DNA from 4 places in the Photobacterium atrarenae genome. Region 4 is predicted to be linked to each of the others. Evidence: riboswitches for the same ligand, from Rfam matches in the RefSeq annotation. Region 4 holds a riboswitch; each other region holds the start of a gene.
What was found. Region 4 has a riboswitch for thiamine pyrophosphate ahead of thiB (thiamine ABC transporter substrate binding subunit). Riboswitches for the same ligand answer to the same signal wherever they lie in the genome.

Region 1 (4,189 bases), 330 kb from region 4:
TCCCGCACTTCCTGGGAAATTTTCATCGAGCAGAATTTCGGGCCACACATCGAGCAGAAATGTGCGACCTTACCGGACTCCTGCGGCAGAGTTTCATCGTGGTAAGCCCGGGCAGTTTCCGGATCCAGTGCTAGGTTGAACTGATCTTCCCAGCGGAATTCAAACCGGGCTTTCGACAACGCGTTGTCCCGGACCTGAGCTCCCGGATGACCTTTGGCCAAGTCGGCTGCATGGGCGCACAGCTTATAGGTGATCAGCCCGACCTTCACATCGTCTTTGTTCGGCAGGCCCAGGTGCTCTTTCGGGGTCACGTAACACAGCATGGCACAGCCGTACCAGCCAATCATCGCCGCGCCAATGCCCGAGGTAATGTGGTCATAGCCCGGGGCAATATCAGTTGTCAGCGGGCCCAGGGTGTAGAACGGCGCTTCATGGCAGTGCCTGAGCTGCTCTTCCATGTTCTCTTTGATCATGTGCATCGGCACATGTCCCGGACCTTCAATCATCACCTGAACATCATATTCCCAGGCAATTTTGGTCAGTTCACCCAAGGTGCGCAGCTCGCTGAACTGAGCTTCATCGTTGGCATCGGCGACCGAGCCCGGACGCAAGCCATCCCCCAAGGAGAGCGAAATATCGTACTGGGCACAAATTTCACAAATCTCACGGAAGTGTTCATAGAGGAAACTTTCTTTGTGGTGGGCCAGGCACCACTTGGCCATGATTGAGCCGCCCCGCGAAACAATCCCGGTCACCCGCTTGGCAGTCATCGGTACGTAGCGCAGCAGCACCCCGGCGTGAATGGTGAAGTAATCCACTCCCTGCTCAGCCTGCTCCAGCAAGGTGTCGCGGAACACTTCCCAGGTCAGATTCTCAGCGATGCCGTTCACCTTCTCCAGCGCCTGATACATCGGCACGGTGCCAATCGGAACCGGGCTGTTGCGGATGATCCACTCGCGGGTTTCATGGATGTTGCGGCCGGTCGACAGGTCCATCACGGTATCGCCGCCCCAGCGGGTGGACCACACCAGCTTCTCGACTTCTTCTTCGATGGATGAGCTGACCGCGGAGTTACCGATATTGGCATTCACCTTGACCAGGAAGTTACGGCCGATGATCATCGGCTCCGATTCCGGGTGGTTAATGTTGGCAGGAATAATCGCCCGACCTTCTGCCACTTCCTGACGCACAAACTCCGGCGTAATTTCTTCCGGCAGATTGGCCCCGAAGTTTTGCCCCGGATGTTGCTGGGTTAGCAACGCATCGCGGTACTTGGCGCGACCCATATTTTCACGGATCGCGATATATTCCATTTCCGGGGTTATGATCCCCTGACGCGCGTAGTGAAGCTGAGTGACATTCGCCCCGTCTTTCGCACGGCGGATCCGGGCCCGCTCGCCAAAGCGCAAATCATCCAGCGTATCGTCAGCCAGACGCTCTTTGGAATAAGCCGAGCTCAGTTCATCCAGCTCGATGGTATCTTCGCGCTCAGCAATCCACTGCTCCCGCAGCCGTGGCAGGCCCGCATAGATATCGATTTCATGTTCAGGATCGGTATACAGACCGGAAGTATCGTAAACACGTACCGGCTCATTGGGCTCAAAAACCGGCGCATCTTTGGTACCGCCAACCAGACTATCCGCCAGAGTGATTTCCCGCATCGGGACACGGATGTCGTCACGACTGCCGGTGATATAGACCTTTTGAGAATTCGGGTACGGTTGGGTAGTGAGTGAATCAATGAATTGTTTCGCTTCCAGTCTCGCTTGTTTGCGATTCGACATAGCAATTTCCTTGTTCTGTATAAAAGGGAATTTGCTTATCGGTGGGTGCGTCAACAAGAGGCTACACGTAGGGTGTGTAACATCATCTGGAACAGCAGCTGCGGATGCAGCAATACAGAAGATTTTCTCTTGTTCCCTTCGCAGGTATTAGCCTGATCAGGTTCTACGGATCCCGCAATGCGGTCTCAGCCAATTGGCACTCCGACAAGTTACTCTCGAGTATATGGAAGTCCTGAACGATCAGCAACCATCCAATACCGCTTTCTGACTTCTTTGTTCAATGGCACATGAGCACATCACAGCCGCCTTGCTGCGACAATACCTGGCTGAGGTCGCCAAACCACTGAACACCGCTCTTATGCACCCCCAACACCACCAGATTCGCCCGAACCTGTTTGACCAGAACCAGCAAGTGCTTGGCAACGTCACCATCGGCAATATGCATAGCGCGGACTTTATAAGGGGAGCGCCGGGACAAGGCTGACAATTGTAGAATCCGCGTCGCCTGGGTATCCAAGTGCGCCTCTTCCAACCCCAACTCCGCATCGAGAAAGCTGACATTCCCCAGCCCTGGCTCCACAAACGCGACGTGTAGTTCAGCATGATTTTGCTCAGCAATAACAGCCGCCTTCACCATCAGCTGATGTGCATCCAGATTATCCGGGTTGACTGCCAGCAACACGATTTGATACAAGGCCATACACTTCCTCCCCATAGATAAGCGCAGCGGGTGACGTGCTTAAAACCAATGATCATGCCGTCGCTCAATCAATGATTGCATCAATACTGCCGGGCAAAGATGATCAACGTAGCAAGATCGTGGTATTAGTATGGCAACGTTCTCACAATCTAAAGTAGTGTAAATGAGCCAATTTCTCTTTCTTGGGCTAATTGCGTTAGGCGGAGCATTCGGTGCCTGTTCGCGGTACCTGATCTCTGAGCTATGCGTCAGCTGGTTTGGCCGAGGTTTTCCTTATGGCACCCTGGTGGTCAATGTGGTCGGTTCATTCCTCATGGGCATGCTGATGTCGGCGATCAACCAGGGCATGATCACAGCCATCCCCGCCCGTCCGATGATCGGCCTCGGCTTCCTCGGCGCCCTGACCACCTTCTCAACCTTCTCCATGGATAATGTCATCCTGATGCAACAAGGCGCGTTTTTAAAAGCCGGACTCAATATGCTTCTCAATGTCGCCCTCAGTCTGACGGCCTGCTTTATTGGCTATCAACTCCTGGTGAAAAGCTAAAGACCATTCTAATACCAATCAAAGTAAATCAGTGAGCAGACATAGTGCAGGAAAAACGTTTGAGAACAAGGCAGGATTTTTTGATCAGTAGTTATTCTACAATCAAAACTTCTAACGCAGTTATCGAGCATTTGAACAAGCTAGGATGACCAGTTATTTACTGCGATTGGTATCAGTCGGGGCGATTCAGGCTTCTTTCAGCCTGACAGGTTTGCCAGCTTCGCTGGGCAATCGAGTAGGAGGAGGCCTCACGGCCTCCGTCCTCTCACACCACCGTACAAGCGTGGGTCGCATACGGCGGTTCCGAATATATTTTCAGTGACTCGTACCCATCTCGCAACGAGTACAGACCCATATCCTTGAACCATTTCATTGGCATGGCCTGATTGAGCTGGGGCGATAAAGCCAAGTGCCACCACCCTTTATCTGACATCGCCAGCTTCCACGCATTGCGTTCGCTTACACCCTCTTGGCGTAACCATGTCGCTATGCTGTATCTGCGCTTGCGCTGCTTGAGGCGATAGCACCGTAAGCACCGCCTTATCCATTCATCCAAGCGCTGCATCGCGCTTTTCCGTATGGCAAGCTTGAAATAGTGTTGCCAACCTCTTAGGTATTGAGTGAGTTCGACTAGGACTGTCTTCAACTCTCGCCCTCGATTCCGCTTCGTTATTTGACGCACTCGCTTCTTCATCTGAGTTTGTGCTGTCTTCGAGATATGGATGCTTCCATCTCGTTGAAAGCGATGGCCTAGGTAAGTCCGCTCTGTCACTCTCGTTGCCGCACTTTTCTCACGGTTAACCCTGAGTTTCAGTTTCTGCTCCAAGAACTCCGTGATTGAGGCTTTTACTCGATTGGCGGCTTCCTCACTGTGCACGTAGATTTGGCAGTCGTCTGCATATCGGCAGAACTTATGCCCTCTTCGCTCAAGCTCTTTATCCAACTCATCTAATACGATATTTGATAGCAGCGGAGATAATGGTCCACCCTGTGGCGTCCCTCGTTGCCTCTGCTCAACTAACCCGTTTCGCATTATGCCTGCCTGTAGGTATGACCTGACCAGCTTCAGGACCCGTTTATCTGTGATGTCCTCCGATAGCCTGTGCATCAGTCTATCGTGGTTCACAGTATCGAAGTATTTCGCCAGGTCTATGTCGA
Region 2 (4,189 bases), on a different contig from region 4:
CAAGCCACAGCATCAGGATCGGTGCGATGGCAAAGACCGGGATCGCCTGGCTGGTGATTAGAATTGGTAGCAGCCAGCGACGCAACGGGGCAAATAGCAACATTTGCAAAGCAAAGAACAGCCCCATTGCCAGCCCAAGCAACAGGCCGAGCAGGACCTCGGTACTCGTGACCAGGGTGTGGTGCCAGAGTACATCAAACCGGGCCATGAGCTTGTTGAGCACCGCAACCGGCCCCGGGAGGATGAAGGGGGGAAGCGAAAAGACAATGACCGCTGCTTGCCACAGGCCGAGGATGATCCCAAAGCTGATTAGTGCCCGCAGCAGGTGTTGGGAGATCCCGGTTTGAGGGCTGGATGTTTTCGCCAGCGGTGCTGCCTGAAGCGATGTTGGTGCCCCCCGTGTTTCTTGCGGATGCGTTACCTGCGGATGAGTATCAGCCATAATCACGCTCCAGTTGGTCGATAATTGATTGCTGGTGGGCTGCCATCTGGGCGTCAAACTGCCGGGGGGGATTCGATGGTGGGGCATCCAGATGGGTTAACTGCGCCGGTCGGCCGGACATGAGGTAGATCTGGTGGCCCAGGCGCAGCGCTTCTTGCGGATCATGGGTGATCAACAGCACGGTGCGATCGGCGAGTAACTCAGCAGCCAGGTTTTGTAGCTTATGGCGAGTGACCGCATCAAGGGCGGAAAAAGGCTCATCCATCAGCACCAGCGGTTTGTCCTGCATCAGGGTACGGGCCAGGGCAACCCGTTGTCGCATCCCGCCGGAGAGTTGATCCGGTCGTGCCGCGTGTTGCTCTGCCAGGCCAACCGCTTCCAGCAGTGCCATGGCTCTGGTCGTGTTTGGCTGCGATGAACTACTCCCCAGCCGCTGGCTGAGACAGACATTATCGAGCACTGACAGCCAGGGCAGCAGCAGATCCTGTTGCGCCATATAGGCAACCCGGTTATCCAGGAGCTGCTGATCGGAAGTCAGCAGCTCGCCCTGCCAGATCACATCATCGGTCAGCCCTGCCAGATGCCGCAGCAGGGTGGTTTTGCCGCAACCGCTTTTGCCTAGCAAGCAGGTCCACTGGCCGGCGGGTAAGGTCAGGTTCAAATCAACGAATAAGTCATGGTCTGCGTCCCGGTAGCGGAGCGAGGCCTGATTCAGGCTTACGCGTACTGGGGGTGATTGCGTTCTTGCGGCTGGCGACAACATCATGAACGCTCCGGCTGGAAATGTCCGTCAAAGAAATGGTGCACCGGGCCATGGCCGGCTCCAATCCGGAGTTGATCGGCATGGCGGATGGCTTCGGTAATGTAGGTTTTGGCATGGCGGACGGCTTCGATCAGTGTCAAGCCCTGAGCAAGGAAAGAAGCGATTGCTGCGGACAAGGTGCAGCCAGTACCGTGGGTGTTATGGGTGTCAATCCGCGGGTGGCTGAAGCGGAGCACCTGATCGCTCAGGATCAGCAAGTCGGTGCTTTCACGCGTTTGCGACAGGTGACCGCCTTTGAGCAGCACGGATGTTGCGCCCAGGCCGCGCAACGCTTCAACCAGCTGGGCCATGTCGTCTTCATTGTGCGGGATCTCTGCATCCAGTAAGGCCGCTGCCTCCGGCAGGTTTGGCGTGATTACATCAGCCAGCGGCAGTAATTCAGATTTTAGGGTCTCAATGGCTTCCTGTTGCAGGAGCAGATCACCACTGGTTGCGACCATGACCGGATCGATGACTAGAAATGGCGGTTGATATTGGCGCAGTTTCGCCGCTACGGTGCGGATGATGGCGCTGTCGCTGAGCATGCCGATTTTGACGGCTTTGACATCGAGATCGCTGAAAACGGCGTCCATCTGTTCGGCAACAAATTCTGGGGAGATGTTGAAAATCCCCGTGACCCCTTGGGTATTCTGCGCCGTCAGGGCGGAAATGACGGAGCAGGCATACCCACCGGTGGCTGAAATAGCTTTGATATCGGCCTGGATCCCGGCGCCGCCGCCACTGTCTGAGCCGGCAATGGTTAATGTAATTGGTGTTTTTGATTGAACGGCCATAACTACCCCTAACGGTGTTGCGCAGGGTAGCAGGTGTCTGAGAGAGGCCTGCACGGATCGGGCAGGGGGCTGAAGACACGGTTGCTAGTTCCCTACGCCATTATTAAATGGATCAGGTTCAACGGGTCCCACCGAAGTGGTCTCAGCCTATGGCTCCCCGACTAACTTACCTAAAATGATTGTTCAGAATGACTGGACACACAAATATTCGTGCCAGAAGTTGCTGTATTCTAACCACGTTTTTAACCAAGGGGCAATGTGAAAAGTGTAATTATCGGGCTGGGGGCGGAAGTTTGCATCGCAGTGGTCTACGGTTGAACAGGACTATGGTTCAATAGCGGCACGTTGACATAAAGGTGGCATGGCACAGTCAGGGAGATAAAGATGAGCCAGATAAATCAGGACAAAATCAACTATATCGAGTTTCCGGCGGTGGATCTGGAAGCAACCAAGCAGTTTTTTCACCAAGCGTTTGGCTGGGAATTTACCGATTATGGTGAGGATTACACCGCATTTTCAGACCAGGGCGTGGATGGTGGTTTTTTTCGGGCGGATTTGAAGTCTTCGACCCAGAACGGAGCTGCCTTGATAGTGCTCTACAGTGCTGAGCTTGAAGCAACGCAGGCCAAGGTAGAAGCTGCTGGCGGTACGATGGTGAAGCCGATCTTCTCGTTTCCGGGGGGACGCCGTTTTCAGTTTCTGGAGCCCAGCGGCAATGAGCTGGCTGTGTGGTCGGATCAATAACGCAGCTCCCCGCCTCGGCGGGGAGGTTTTTATCTTAGGCGACCGGCTGTGAAGGCGGTTCAGTGGCAGCCTCAGCCAATGTTTCAGGTGTTGGTTTGGTGGCAGGGTACTCTAACCAGTACTTGCCGGGTGACAGAATATGGTTGGGATCCAGGCTCTGTTTGAGTTTAGCGAGCAGGGCCAGGTGTTCTTTGTTCACAAAGGGCTTAATGGTGTCAAACAGCCCTGAACCACTGCGATACGGGCAATAGCCGGCAGCGAGCAGCGCATTGTCGATGGCGTGGTGGAAGCGGTTTGCCTTTTCGATTTCGGGTTCGGTTTTGCCAAAGCGAATGTTGGCGATCAGGACCACTGCCCGTTCGTTAACATTGGTCATGCTGTAACGCTCTTCATAACCGTATTCACGGAACAGGCGACGGCAGATACTGAGCATGTTGGCAATATCCTCGCGGGAATGGCTGCTTACTGCACAGATCCACCGAAAACAGGCCGGAAATTCTGAGGTTTTCATGGCAGAACTGGCAGTGGGGTGGTCCAGCAGAGTCTGGATCGCGGCATCGGACGGTACCCCTTGCTTGAGGTCCAGCACCAGTTTGAGGCCGTCAATCAGCGGCGATTTCAGATACTGATTGAGCTGATCGAGCAGTCGCCAGCGAAAATTGTCGAGCAGGAGAATTTTTGCGCCGGGGATCTGTTGTTTTAAGGTTTGCTTAAAGTATTGGTACCGGGCCTTGACGATTTTTTTCGGTCCGGCCAGGGAGGTGGTCAGTACCCAGGCGCCAGGTGCTTTGCGTGCCTGCTCTCCCATCGCCCGGGTCATGCTCACGGTATGCACACCGCTGGTCACCACGCCCTCCAGTTTGAGTTTGCCGATGGTGGCCACCATTTTGGGCGCATCGTCTTCTTGAGGGCAGATCACAATGACGGTAGCCTGATAAGCTGGCTTCGGTTGCAGCGCCAGCGTCATCTCGAGGACGATCCCAAGGTTCGATTGGCTGAACAATCCCTGAAGAATTGGCCCTGTACCATAGGGATAGAGGTGGCTGGCCACACTGTGTTCAAACATTCCCATGCCGGTAGTAATGATCTCACCGGTCGGCAACAGCACTCGCATGGATTGCACATGACCAAAACGATCGGCGTAGTCGGTATGGCCGAACCCGCGCTCGAGGATATTTCCGACCATGCTGGTGTGCAGGCCGGCGGCAGTAATATCCAGCTGTAACTCACTGCTTGCTTCTTGCAGGGCATGATAGAGCTGCGACTGGGTGATCCCGGGCTGGATTCGAACGTAGGCCTGCGTGTCATTGATTTCGAGAACTCGGGATAAGCGGCTGAGGTTGACAATGATTTGATTCGGCTGCGTTCCCTGCGCTGTGCCATAGCCCCAGTTCTTGCCTTGTGCGA
Region 3 (4,189 bases), on a different contig from region 4:
GAAACCGGCGCAACACAAGTAAGCGCGGGATTCTACCATGAACCCCGGCAAGCGCTGAGCATTTTTCCACGCGAAATGACCGACTTCAGTAACGAGAGTCATCTTCGAGGGTCAATCCCGAACGGTTTCCCGCATAGCCATCTGTTGCCGCAAGGCAGCAGCCGCATCACGCGGTGAATCGGCGTGACAAATGGCCGAGACCAGCGCAATCCCGTCAACGCCCGTTTCCACCACCGCATCAAGGTTAGCCGCGTTGATTCCGCCAATCGCAACGATGGGATAACTACTTTGGGCAATCGCCCTGGCCAGCCCGTCAATGCCCCACGCTTTCTTGATGTCGGTTTTGGTCGGGGTGGTAAAAATCGCACTCAGCCCCAGATAGTCCAGCGGGAGAAACTCAGCTTCCATCAGTTGCTGCTCGTTTTCAATCGACAAGCCGAGCAGCTTGTCTTCCCCAATCAATCGGCGCGCCAGCGCCGCTGGCATATCAGATTGTCCCAGATGGACACCATCGGCATCGACCGCCAGGGCGACATCGACGCGATCGTTGATGATCAAAGGCACACCCGTGCCGCGAAGGATGTCTTTCACCGCCTGTGCCCGCTCGATAAACGCGCGAACATCACCGTGCTTTTCCCGCACCTGCACCATGGTCACCCCGCCCGCAACGGCTTGTGCCACAACCGAGGTCAGGGTCGCGAGATCTTGCTGATCGTCTGTCACCAGATATAAATGATATGGGTTCACAACAGTGTTCCTTATGCTAACTTCAGGCGCTGGCGCAGTGTGGTTTCATCGAGCTGATACAGTGCATCGAGCAGGTTAAGCTGCAGGCTTCCGGGCCCGGCGGACTGCTCGGCGGCGATTTCTCCGGCCACCCCCAGGACAGCGGCGGCGGCAAGCCCAGTGGTTTCACCTACTGCCGCAAAAGCGCCGGTCAGTGCCGACAGCGTACAGCCCATCCCGGTGACAGACGGCATCATGGCATGGCCGTTGCGCAGCCGAACCTCGCCTTCCGCGGTTACCACGACATCGGTCGCGCCTGAAATCACCACATTGCACCCATGAACCTCGGCCAGATGACGCGCCGTCCCCACGGCAGCTTCACTGCTGTCCAGTGCATCCACCCCTTTGCTCTGGCCTGCTTCTCCGGCCAACGCAATAATCTCCGAAGCATTGCCGCGGATGATCAGCTGCGCTGCCGCCTGGGCGATCTGACGCGACGTTTGGGTACGCAGGGTGCTGGCCCCACAACCGACCGGATCCAGCACCACCGGCTTGCCATGTCGATTTGCTTGCTCAACGGCATAAGCCATGCGCGGCGTCCAGGAACTATCCAGGGTGCCGATATTCACCACCAACGCACCGGCAAAGCTCATCATTTCAGCCATTTCTTCACGCGAATGCGCCATGATCGGGGATGCACCCAGTGCCAGCAACGCATTGGCGGTGTTGTTCATGACAACGTAATTGGTGATATTGACCACCAGCGGCTTTTGCTGACGCACGGCATTCAGTGCGGAGACGATAGTTTCGGTATTCATATGCTTCCTCAGGCGTCACTGTGACGCGGCCTTGTCACGCTCACCGGTGAGCGGTTCATTTTGGGGAATACCTGAACAGAAATGATGTCAGCGGGAAACAGCCATTTGACGGCACACAAAGGCTGGATTTATCAGGCAGATACATCGGGCTGGAGAAGGAGAACAGCGCCCGGCGATCTATTTATTGAGGCGGAGGCATGATACCTTCCATCGCAAGCGGTATAGTTCCCTACGCCAGTGTTAACTGAATCAGGTTCAACGGGTCTCGCAATGCGATCTCAGCCTAACGGCTCCCCGACTATTTCCCGCGATGATATCAATATTGACTGAAAGCGCAACAAGCCGTGTTGCACTTTCAGTCACTTCAACAGCTTACCCCGCGACAGTCCGCTCCCAAATCGAACGCACCGTCAGGGTTGAGAAGCCCAGTTTTTTACAATTCAGTACATGCAACACAAGTTTTACATCACAGCAAAATTGAGATCCGATCAAAAGGACAGCCCAGAAACTTGAATTTGCTCTCAACTCGACGAATAGGTGATCGCCATTGCCGCTGTTAACCTGCTGACTCAAAAGAAATTACGCTTTCTTTACGGCCAGCATTCCCCGAACTCTGATAAAGTCACCCCATGTTCAGTCAACGACCCCAAGTTATGAAAGCCTCTGCACCCCAACGGACGATCAAAACGCAACGATTTGCCCGGGCGCGGCATTTCACCCAAGCGAATTGTGCCGGTACACGGCATTTTACCAAGCCGTGGCTGTTTGCGGCCTTCACCACCCTCGCCGCGCTGGCGGTGAGTGCCCTGCTCGACCACTGGCTTCACTCCACCGCGGCAGTTTTGCTGATCCTACAACTCGGTGTGGTCTGGGTGGCTTTACATGGGGATCGATTCCGGGCGTTCGCCGCCGCCGTGTGCAGCGCGCTGAGTTTCAACTTTTTCTTTACTGCACCACGCTTTTCCCTGCAGATGTTCCACCCCAGTGACATCATGAACCTGGGGGTGTTCCTGCTCGTTGCCCTGATCACCAGCCAGCTGGCCGAGCACTACCGCCGTCAGCAACAGGCGCTGAAACAAGCAACCCTGCGCAGTAACATTCTGCTGTCCGTCTCCCATGATCTGCGCACGCCGCTCTCCACCATCATCGGAACGCTCAGTACTTTGCAGGCGTATCGCAGCAAGCTGGCAGAGCCGCAACAGGAAGAGTTGCTGCAAAGTGCAATGGATGAAAGCCATCGCTTACACCACTATATCGAGAACCTGCTGCAGGCGACGAAACTGCAATGGGATCAAGTCACGTTGCAAACGACGGAACAGTCGATTGCCCCGATCGTGCATGCAGCCTGCCGCCGGGAGCGCAGCGATCGGATTGTTTTGCACATCATCCCGGATCTACCCCGGGTGCATGTTCAGGCTTCCCTGCTGGAACAGGCGCTGTTCAATGTGATTGATAATGCAGTCGCTTATTCTCCGGCGCAGGAGAAAGTCAGGGTTGAGGTCTACCAAGACGGCGATCAGGTAACCCTGGATATCTGCGATCAGGGTCCGGGGATCCCGCCGGACCAGCACCAGCAGGTATTTGACCTGTTCTACTCTCAGCGCCCCGGTAATCAGGCGGACGGTGGATCTGGTATGGGCCTGACCGTCACTAAAAGTATTATCGACGCCCACCGAGGCACCATTGCCATTGTGCCGGTTGACCAAGGCTGCACCATCCGAATCCAGCTTCCTTGTTACGAGGAGCTCTGTCACGAGGATCTGTCATGACGCCCTACACCATCCTCATCATTGATGATGAGCCGCAAATCCAGACTTTCATCCGTATTGCCCTTTCGGCCGAAGGGTTTCAGTCCGTCAGTGCAACAAATGTGGCTGAAGCGCAGGCGCAAATCAACACAGCAGCGCCCGACCTGATCATTCTGGATTTGGGTCTGCCGGACGGGGACGGCAGCGACTTGCTGCAACGCCTGCGCCGTGACCAGCCCACGCCGGTACTGGTGCTGACCGCCCGGGATGAAGAGGACGAAAAAGTCCGCCTGCTCGAACTCGGCGCCAACGACTATTTAAGCAAGCCGTTCGGGATCCGCGAGCTGATGGCCCGCATCAAAGTGCTGCTGCGCGATCTCATCCCTGCCGAAAAGCCGGCGAACAAGCTGGTGTTTGAACAAATGACCCTGGATATAGAACGCCACGAGGTGCTGCTTAACCACCAGCCGATTTCCCTGTCAAAAAAAGAGTTCGCCCTGCTCTCGACGCTGGCCCGCCATGCCGGGGAGCTGGTCAAGCAAGATCACTTGCTGCGCGATATCTGGGGAGAGACGCATCAGGACGATACCCATTACCTCCGGATCTTCATCAGCCAGCTCAGGCGAAAATTAAATGATGATGCCGACCAGCCCCGGTTTATCAAAACCGAACCGGGGATCGGCTACCGCTTTTTGCCCGAGCTGATCCATCGCGAATAGACCCGCGGTATCACCGAGCCGCATGGTGACACTCGGCTCCATACCCGCATAAACCACAGCATCAGGCAGCCCGTTTCTGACGGGATGCCGGCTCAAGCATGCCCGAAATGACTCGGGTCGGCTTTGTACACCTTCAACACAGAGATTAATACGAAACGAGGAATAAATATGGCTCACT
Region 4 (4,189 bases):
CGATGTGCAGCATCGGCTGGCTCAGGGTTTTGATCACATAGGGCAAGGCCATCAGGGCATTGACGCTGACCACCACCCAGAATGCCGCGGCAAAGACGTCGGTAAACTGGCGCAGCAGGAGGAAGATCCCGGTACTCAACACCAACCCCGGCGTCACCAGAATCATGGTGCCGATGAGCTCGATGCCGTCGGCCGACAGGCCATGGTGGCGCAACCGCCACTGACGGCTGGCCAGCAGAATCGTCACGCCGCCCAGCAGTGCCAGCAGGCAGGCCAGCGAGGCGATTTTCAGCGAGGTCCCGACCGCCTGCCACAGCGCAGGATCGCTCAGCAGCGCCGGCAGTTGCGGGTTCAGCCCGGCACCGACCACCGCCAGCAGCGGCGGCAGCACGAGTAGCAAAGTGAAGGCAATCCACACACCGTCCCAGACTTTGCCCTGCCAGCTGTCGTGTTGTGGCGGCAGCGGACGGGCAGTCGCGCCGCTCAGGGTGGCGAGTGGTTTGGCAAAGCGTTGGCTGAATAACACCAGGCTGCAGCAGATCAGCATTTGCCACAGGGCCAGCATGGCCCCGCCGGCCAAGTCAAAGTCGTAGCGCAGCGCCTGATAGATCGCCAGCTCTATGGTGGTCGCTTTGGGCCCGCCGCCGAGCGACATCACCACGGCAAAACTGGTAAAGCAGAGCATGAACACCAGGCCGATGACCTGCGGCAGTTGCTGGCGCAACCGCGGCCAGGCGATTAAGCGAAACTTGCTCCAGCCGCGCATCCCCAAATGGGCGGCCAGCTGATGCTGTTCGTAGGGAATACTGTCCAGGCTCTGGTGCAGCAGCCGGGTGGCCAGCGGGAAATTGAGAAACACATGGGCCAGCAAAATGCCGTGAAGTCCATAGACGGAGAATGGCATCGATCCGCCCCTGTGCTCCAGCCACTGGGCCAGCAGCCCACTTTTGCCGTATATCGCCAGCAGGCCGAATACCGCGACCAGTACCGGCAGCACCAGGGTCATGGCGAACAGGCGCAGCAGCAGGCTGCGGCCGGGGAAACGGCGGCGGGAAAAGGCATAGGCGACCGGGATCGCCGGGACAATGCTGAGCAATGTCGACAGGAATGCCTGGTAGAAACTAAAGCCGGTGACATGGCGCAGGTAGGGATCCTGCCAGATCAGCCACGGGCTCAGGGAATGGGCCTGGCCAATCAGGGCGCTCAGGGCACTGACCACCAGGGCTACAATCAACCCGGCCGAGATCAGGCCGGGCAATACTTGGGTTACGCGGGTATTCAACAGCGTCTCGCTTTTAACGGGTCAGTGCATGTTGCCATTCACGGATCCATCCACGTCGGTTCGCCGCAACATCCTCTGCGGTAAATTCCAGCGATTTGGCCGGCAGGGTCAGTTGCTCAAACCCTTGCGGCAGCTCCTGCTTGACCACCGGATACATCCAGTTGCCGGTCGGGATCTCCCCCTGGAACTGTGGCGTCAGGATAAAGGCCATGAACTGATCGGCCAGTTTCTGGTTATTGCTGCCCTTCAGCTTGGCGGCCACTTCCACCTGCATATAGTGGCCTTCGCTGAAATTCGCCGCTTTATACTTGCCTTCGTTCTCGGCAATCAGGTGATACGCCGGAGAGGTGGTGTAGGAGAGCACCAGATCGGATTCGCCTTTAAGGAACATGCTGTAGGCTTCCGACCAGCCTTTGGTGACGGTCACGGTCTTCTTCGCCAGCTGCTGCCAGGCGTCGCTGGCTTGGTCGCCGTAGACGGATTTCATCCACAGCATCAGGCCCTGGCCCGGGGTCGAGGTGCGCGGATCCTGGTAGATGATGCTCAGATCATCGCGCTGAACCAGCTCATCCAGGCTTTTCGGCGGGTTGCTCAGCTTGCTGCTGTCGTAGATAAAGGCAAAGTAGCCGTAATCAAACGGGACAAACGTGGTGTCCTGCCAGCCGTTCGGCACATCCAGCTTGCTGGTATCGAGCTGGTGCTCGGCCAGCAGGCCGGTATTTTTTGCTTCGCTGATCAGGTTGTTGTCCAGCCCCAGCACGACATCGGCCTGGGTGGTTTTGCCCTCCAGGCGCAGGCGGTTGAGGATGGAAACGCCATCGTCAAGGGCGACAAATTCCAGGTTACAGTCACATTGGGCTTCAAAGGCTTTTTCAATCGCCGGGCCCGGTCCCCAGTCTGAGGCAAATGAGCTGTAGGTGTAGACAGTCAGAGTCTCGTCGGCGGCCCAGGCAGAGCCGGCGGCCATCGCCAGGGTCAAAATAGACAGATGTTTTTTCACGGTGCGCTCCTGATACGCTTGCATCCTGCAAGAGAAGAAAATCGTTTGAGCGGCTTAGGGTTGAGAAGGGCTCGCGGCATCGTGCTGCGACTTGGAAAAGCAAAGGCACTTCAAATCATCTCAATTCCTACGCCAGCATGATCTGGTTCAGGTTCAATGGGTTCTGCGTAGGCAGTCTCAGTCTGAGCCGGGCTCAGACACCCCATGAGAACAGCCGGTATTGTAATCTGCCCGGCGGTGGGTTGCCAGCTTCTCGCAATCGTCCGGCCTACAAGCACGTTAGCGGGCTTCGTTCAGGGCCCAGTTATAGTCGTAACTGACACTGTTGAGCGTCACCGGTTTCCCATCCCGGTAGCGGTTGAGGTGGCGTTGCAGTTGGGCACGGGTGCCGAAATCGCTGCCGTACCAGTCATAGATCGATGACAGACGTACCCGGTTGCCGCGCACCGCCACGCCTTTGTCACTGTTGATAAAGCGTTTGGCGCTTTGCTCGAGCAGGGCTTCGGCATTGGCGGCAGTAAAGGCCTGCGGCTGGAGATCCGGGCAGCCGAGGCTGGCGCAGTTCACCACGTAGTGGATGCGCGGGTCCTGCCAGATCGGGCGCAGGATCCGGTGCTCAATGTCATTGAGGGTCAGGGCTTTGCCGTTGATGGTAATAACCTCTTCATCCCAGGGACCGAAGCTGAACAGGCCGCCGAGCTTAGTGATCGAGCTCACGGGGTAGTTGTCGAGGATCAGTTTGACGGTGAGGGCATTGTAGAGGTTGACCCAGTAGGCAAACTGCTCGCGGCGGTTGAGCTGACGTGGATCGCTTTGGCTCAGATCGCGCACATAGCGACCCAGCTCGTAGCGATCGCTGTCGCTGACCTGACGGTAGCGAAACAGGGTCTGGGTTGGTTGGGTGACAAGATATTTATCCAGCAGCTGTTGCCAGCGGCTGTGGTCAACCTGCACCGTGCTAGCGGCGTTATGCGGCTGCCAGTCCGGCCAGAGGTCGGCTTTGGGCGCGGCGAAAATAGCGGGTGATAAGCAGAGCAGGATCAGAGCAAACAGGGAGCGCATGGGGTGTCCTTCAGATTCTAAGCGGTTCAAAGGAAAAGACCTGCGGGCCGCTGTTTTCTTTCAGTTTTTTGGGACAGATGTTGCCAGCATTGAAAAAGCCCCGGCACGGTGGCCGGGGCGGATGATATCCGCAATCAGGCCAGAAATGCCGGAATATTGCGTTCATACTCGGCGATTTTGTCCTCATGCTGCAGGGTCAGGCCGATGTTATCCAGCCCGTTCAGCAGGCAGTGGCGGCGGAACTCATCGATTTCAAAGTGGTACTGCTTACCGTTGGCTGAAACCGTCATGGCTTCCAGATCCACGGTGATTTCAGCCCCTTCGTTGGCGGTGACGAATGTGAACAGCTCATCGACTTCGGCGTCGCTCAGGCGCACCGGTACCATCTGGTTGTTGATTGAGTTGCCGTAGAAAATGTCGGCAAAACTCGGCGCGATCATCACCTGAATACCGTAATCGGCCAGTGCCCACGGGGCGTGCTCGCGGGATGAGCCGCACCCGAAGTTCTCCCGCGCCAGCAGGATACTGGCACCCTGGTAGCGTGGCGCGTTCATCACGAAATCCGGGTTCGGCTGCTTGCCGGCATCATCTAAAAAGCGCCAGTCGTGAAACAGGTGCTTGCCAAAGCCGGTGCGGGTGACTTTCTGCAAAAACTGTTTCGGGATAATGGCATCGGTATCCACGTTGGCAGCATCCAAAGGAACTACCAGGCCGGTGTGTTGTTTAAATCCTGTCATTGTTTCGTTCCTTCTGAATTATGCGGTCGCGGCTTCTGGTTCCAGCGCGCGGATATCGACAAAGTGGCCGGCACATGCAGCAGCCGCGGCCATCGCCGGGCTGACCAG

Region 1: it holds a riboswitch for thiamine pyrophosphate, as region 4 does, so the genes downstream of both, thiC (phosphomethylpyrimidine synthase ThiC) here and thiB (thiamine ABC transporter substrate binding subunit) in region 4, are expected to answer to the same signal.
Region 2: it holds a riboswitch for thiamine pyrophosphate, as region 4 does, so the genes downstream of both, thiD (bifunctional hydroxymethylpyrimidine kinase/phosphomethylpyrimidine kinase) here and thiB (thiamine ABC transporter substrate binding subunit) in region 4, are expected to answer to the same signal.
Region 3: it holds a riboswitch for thiamine pyrophosphate, as region 4 does, so the genes downstream of both, thiM (hydroxyethylthiazole kinase) here and thiB (thiamine ABC transporter substrate binding subunit) in region 4, are expected to answer to the same signal.

The regions. Positions count from the first base shown of each region.
Region 1 covers NZ_CP101508.1:3,381,414-3,385,602, forward strand. The annotation lists gene thiC (phosphomethylpyrimidine synthase ThiC) at 1-1,784, opposite strand, end outside; TPP riboswitch at 1,901-1,998, opposite strand; gene NNL38_RS15745 (universal stress protein) at 2,062-2,484, opposite strand; gene crcB (fluoride efflux transporter CrcB) at 2,648-3,031, shown strand; gene ltrA (group II intron reverse transcriptase/maturase) at 3,297-4,189, opposite strand, start outside.
Region 2 covers NZ_CP101509.1:92,535-96,723, reverse strand. The annotation lists partial or broken gene NNL38_RS16635 (ABC transporter permease) at 1-322, opposite strand, end outside; gene NNL38_RS16630 (ABC transporter ATP-binding protein) at 435-1,205, opposite strand; gene thiD (bifunctional hydroxymethylpyrimidine kinase/phosphomethylpyrimidine kinase) at 1,205-2,038, opposite strand; TPP riboswitch at 2,111-2,208, opposite strand; gene NNL38_RS16620 (VOC family protein) at 2,423-2,782, shown strand; gene NNL38_RS16615 (FAD-binding oxidoreductase) at 2,817-4,189, opposite strand, start outside.
Region 3 covers NZ_CP101509.1:190,307-194,495, forward strand. The annotation lists gene thiE (thiamine phosphate synthase) at 112-747, opposite strand; gene thiM (hydroxyethylthiazole kinase) at 759-1,544, opposite strand; TPP riboswitch at 1,754-1,851, opposite strand; gene NNL38_RS17045 (sensor histidine kinase) at 2,198-3,313, shown strand; gene NNL38_RS17050 (response regulator) at 3,310-4,011, shown strand; gene NNL38_RS17055 (potassium channel family protein) at 4,180-4,189, shown strand, end outside.
Region 4 covers NZ_CP101508.1:3,049,694-3,053,882, reverse strand. The annotation lists gene thiP (thiamine/thiamine pyrophosphate ABC transporter permease ThiP) at 1-1,282, opposite strand, end outside; gene thiB (thiamine ABC transporter substrate binding subunit) at 1,296-2,249, opposite strand; TPP riboswitch at 2,389-2,497, opposite strand; gene NNL38_RS14110 (DUF547 domain-containing protein) at 2,562-3,344, opposite strand; gene leuD (3-isopropylmalate dehydratase small subunit) at 3,479-4,081, opposite strand; gene leuC (3-isopropylmalate dehydratase large subunit) at 4,100-4,189, opposite strand, start outside.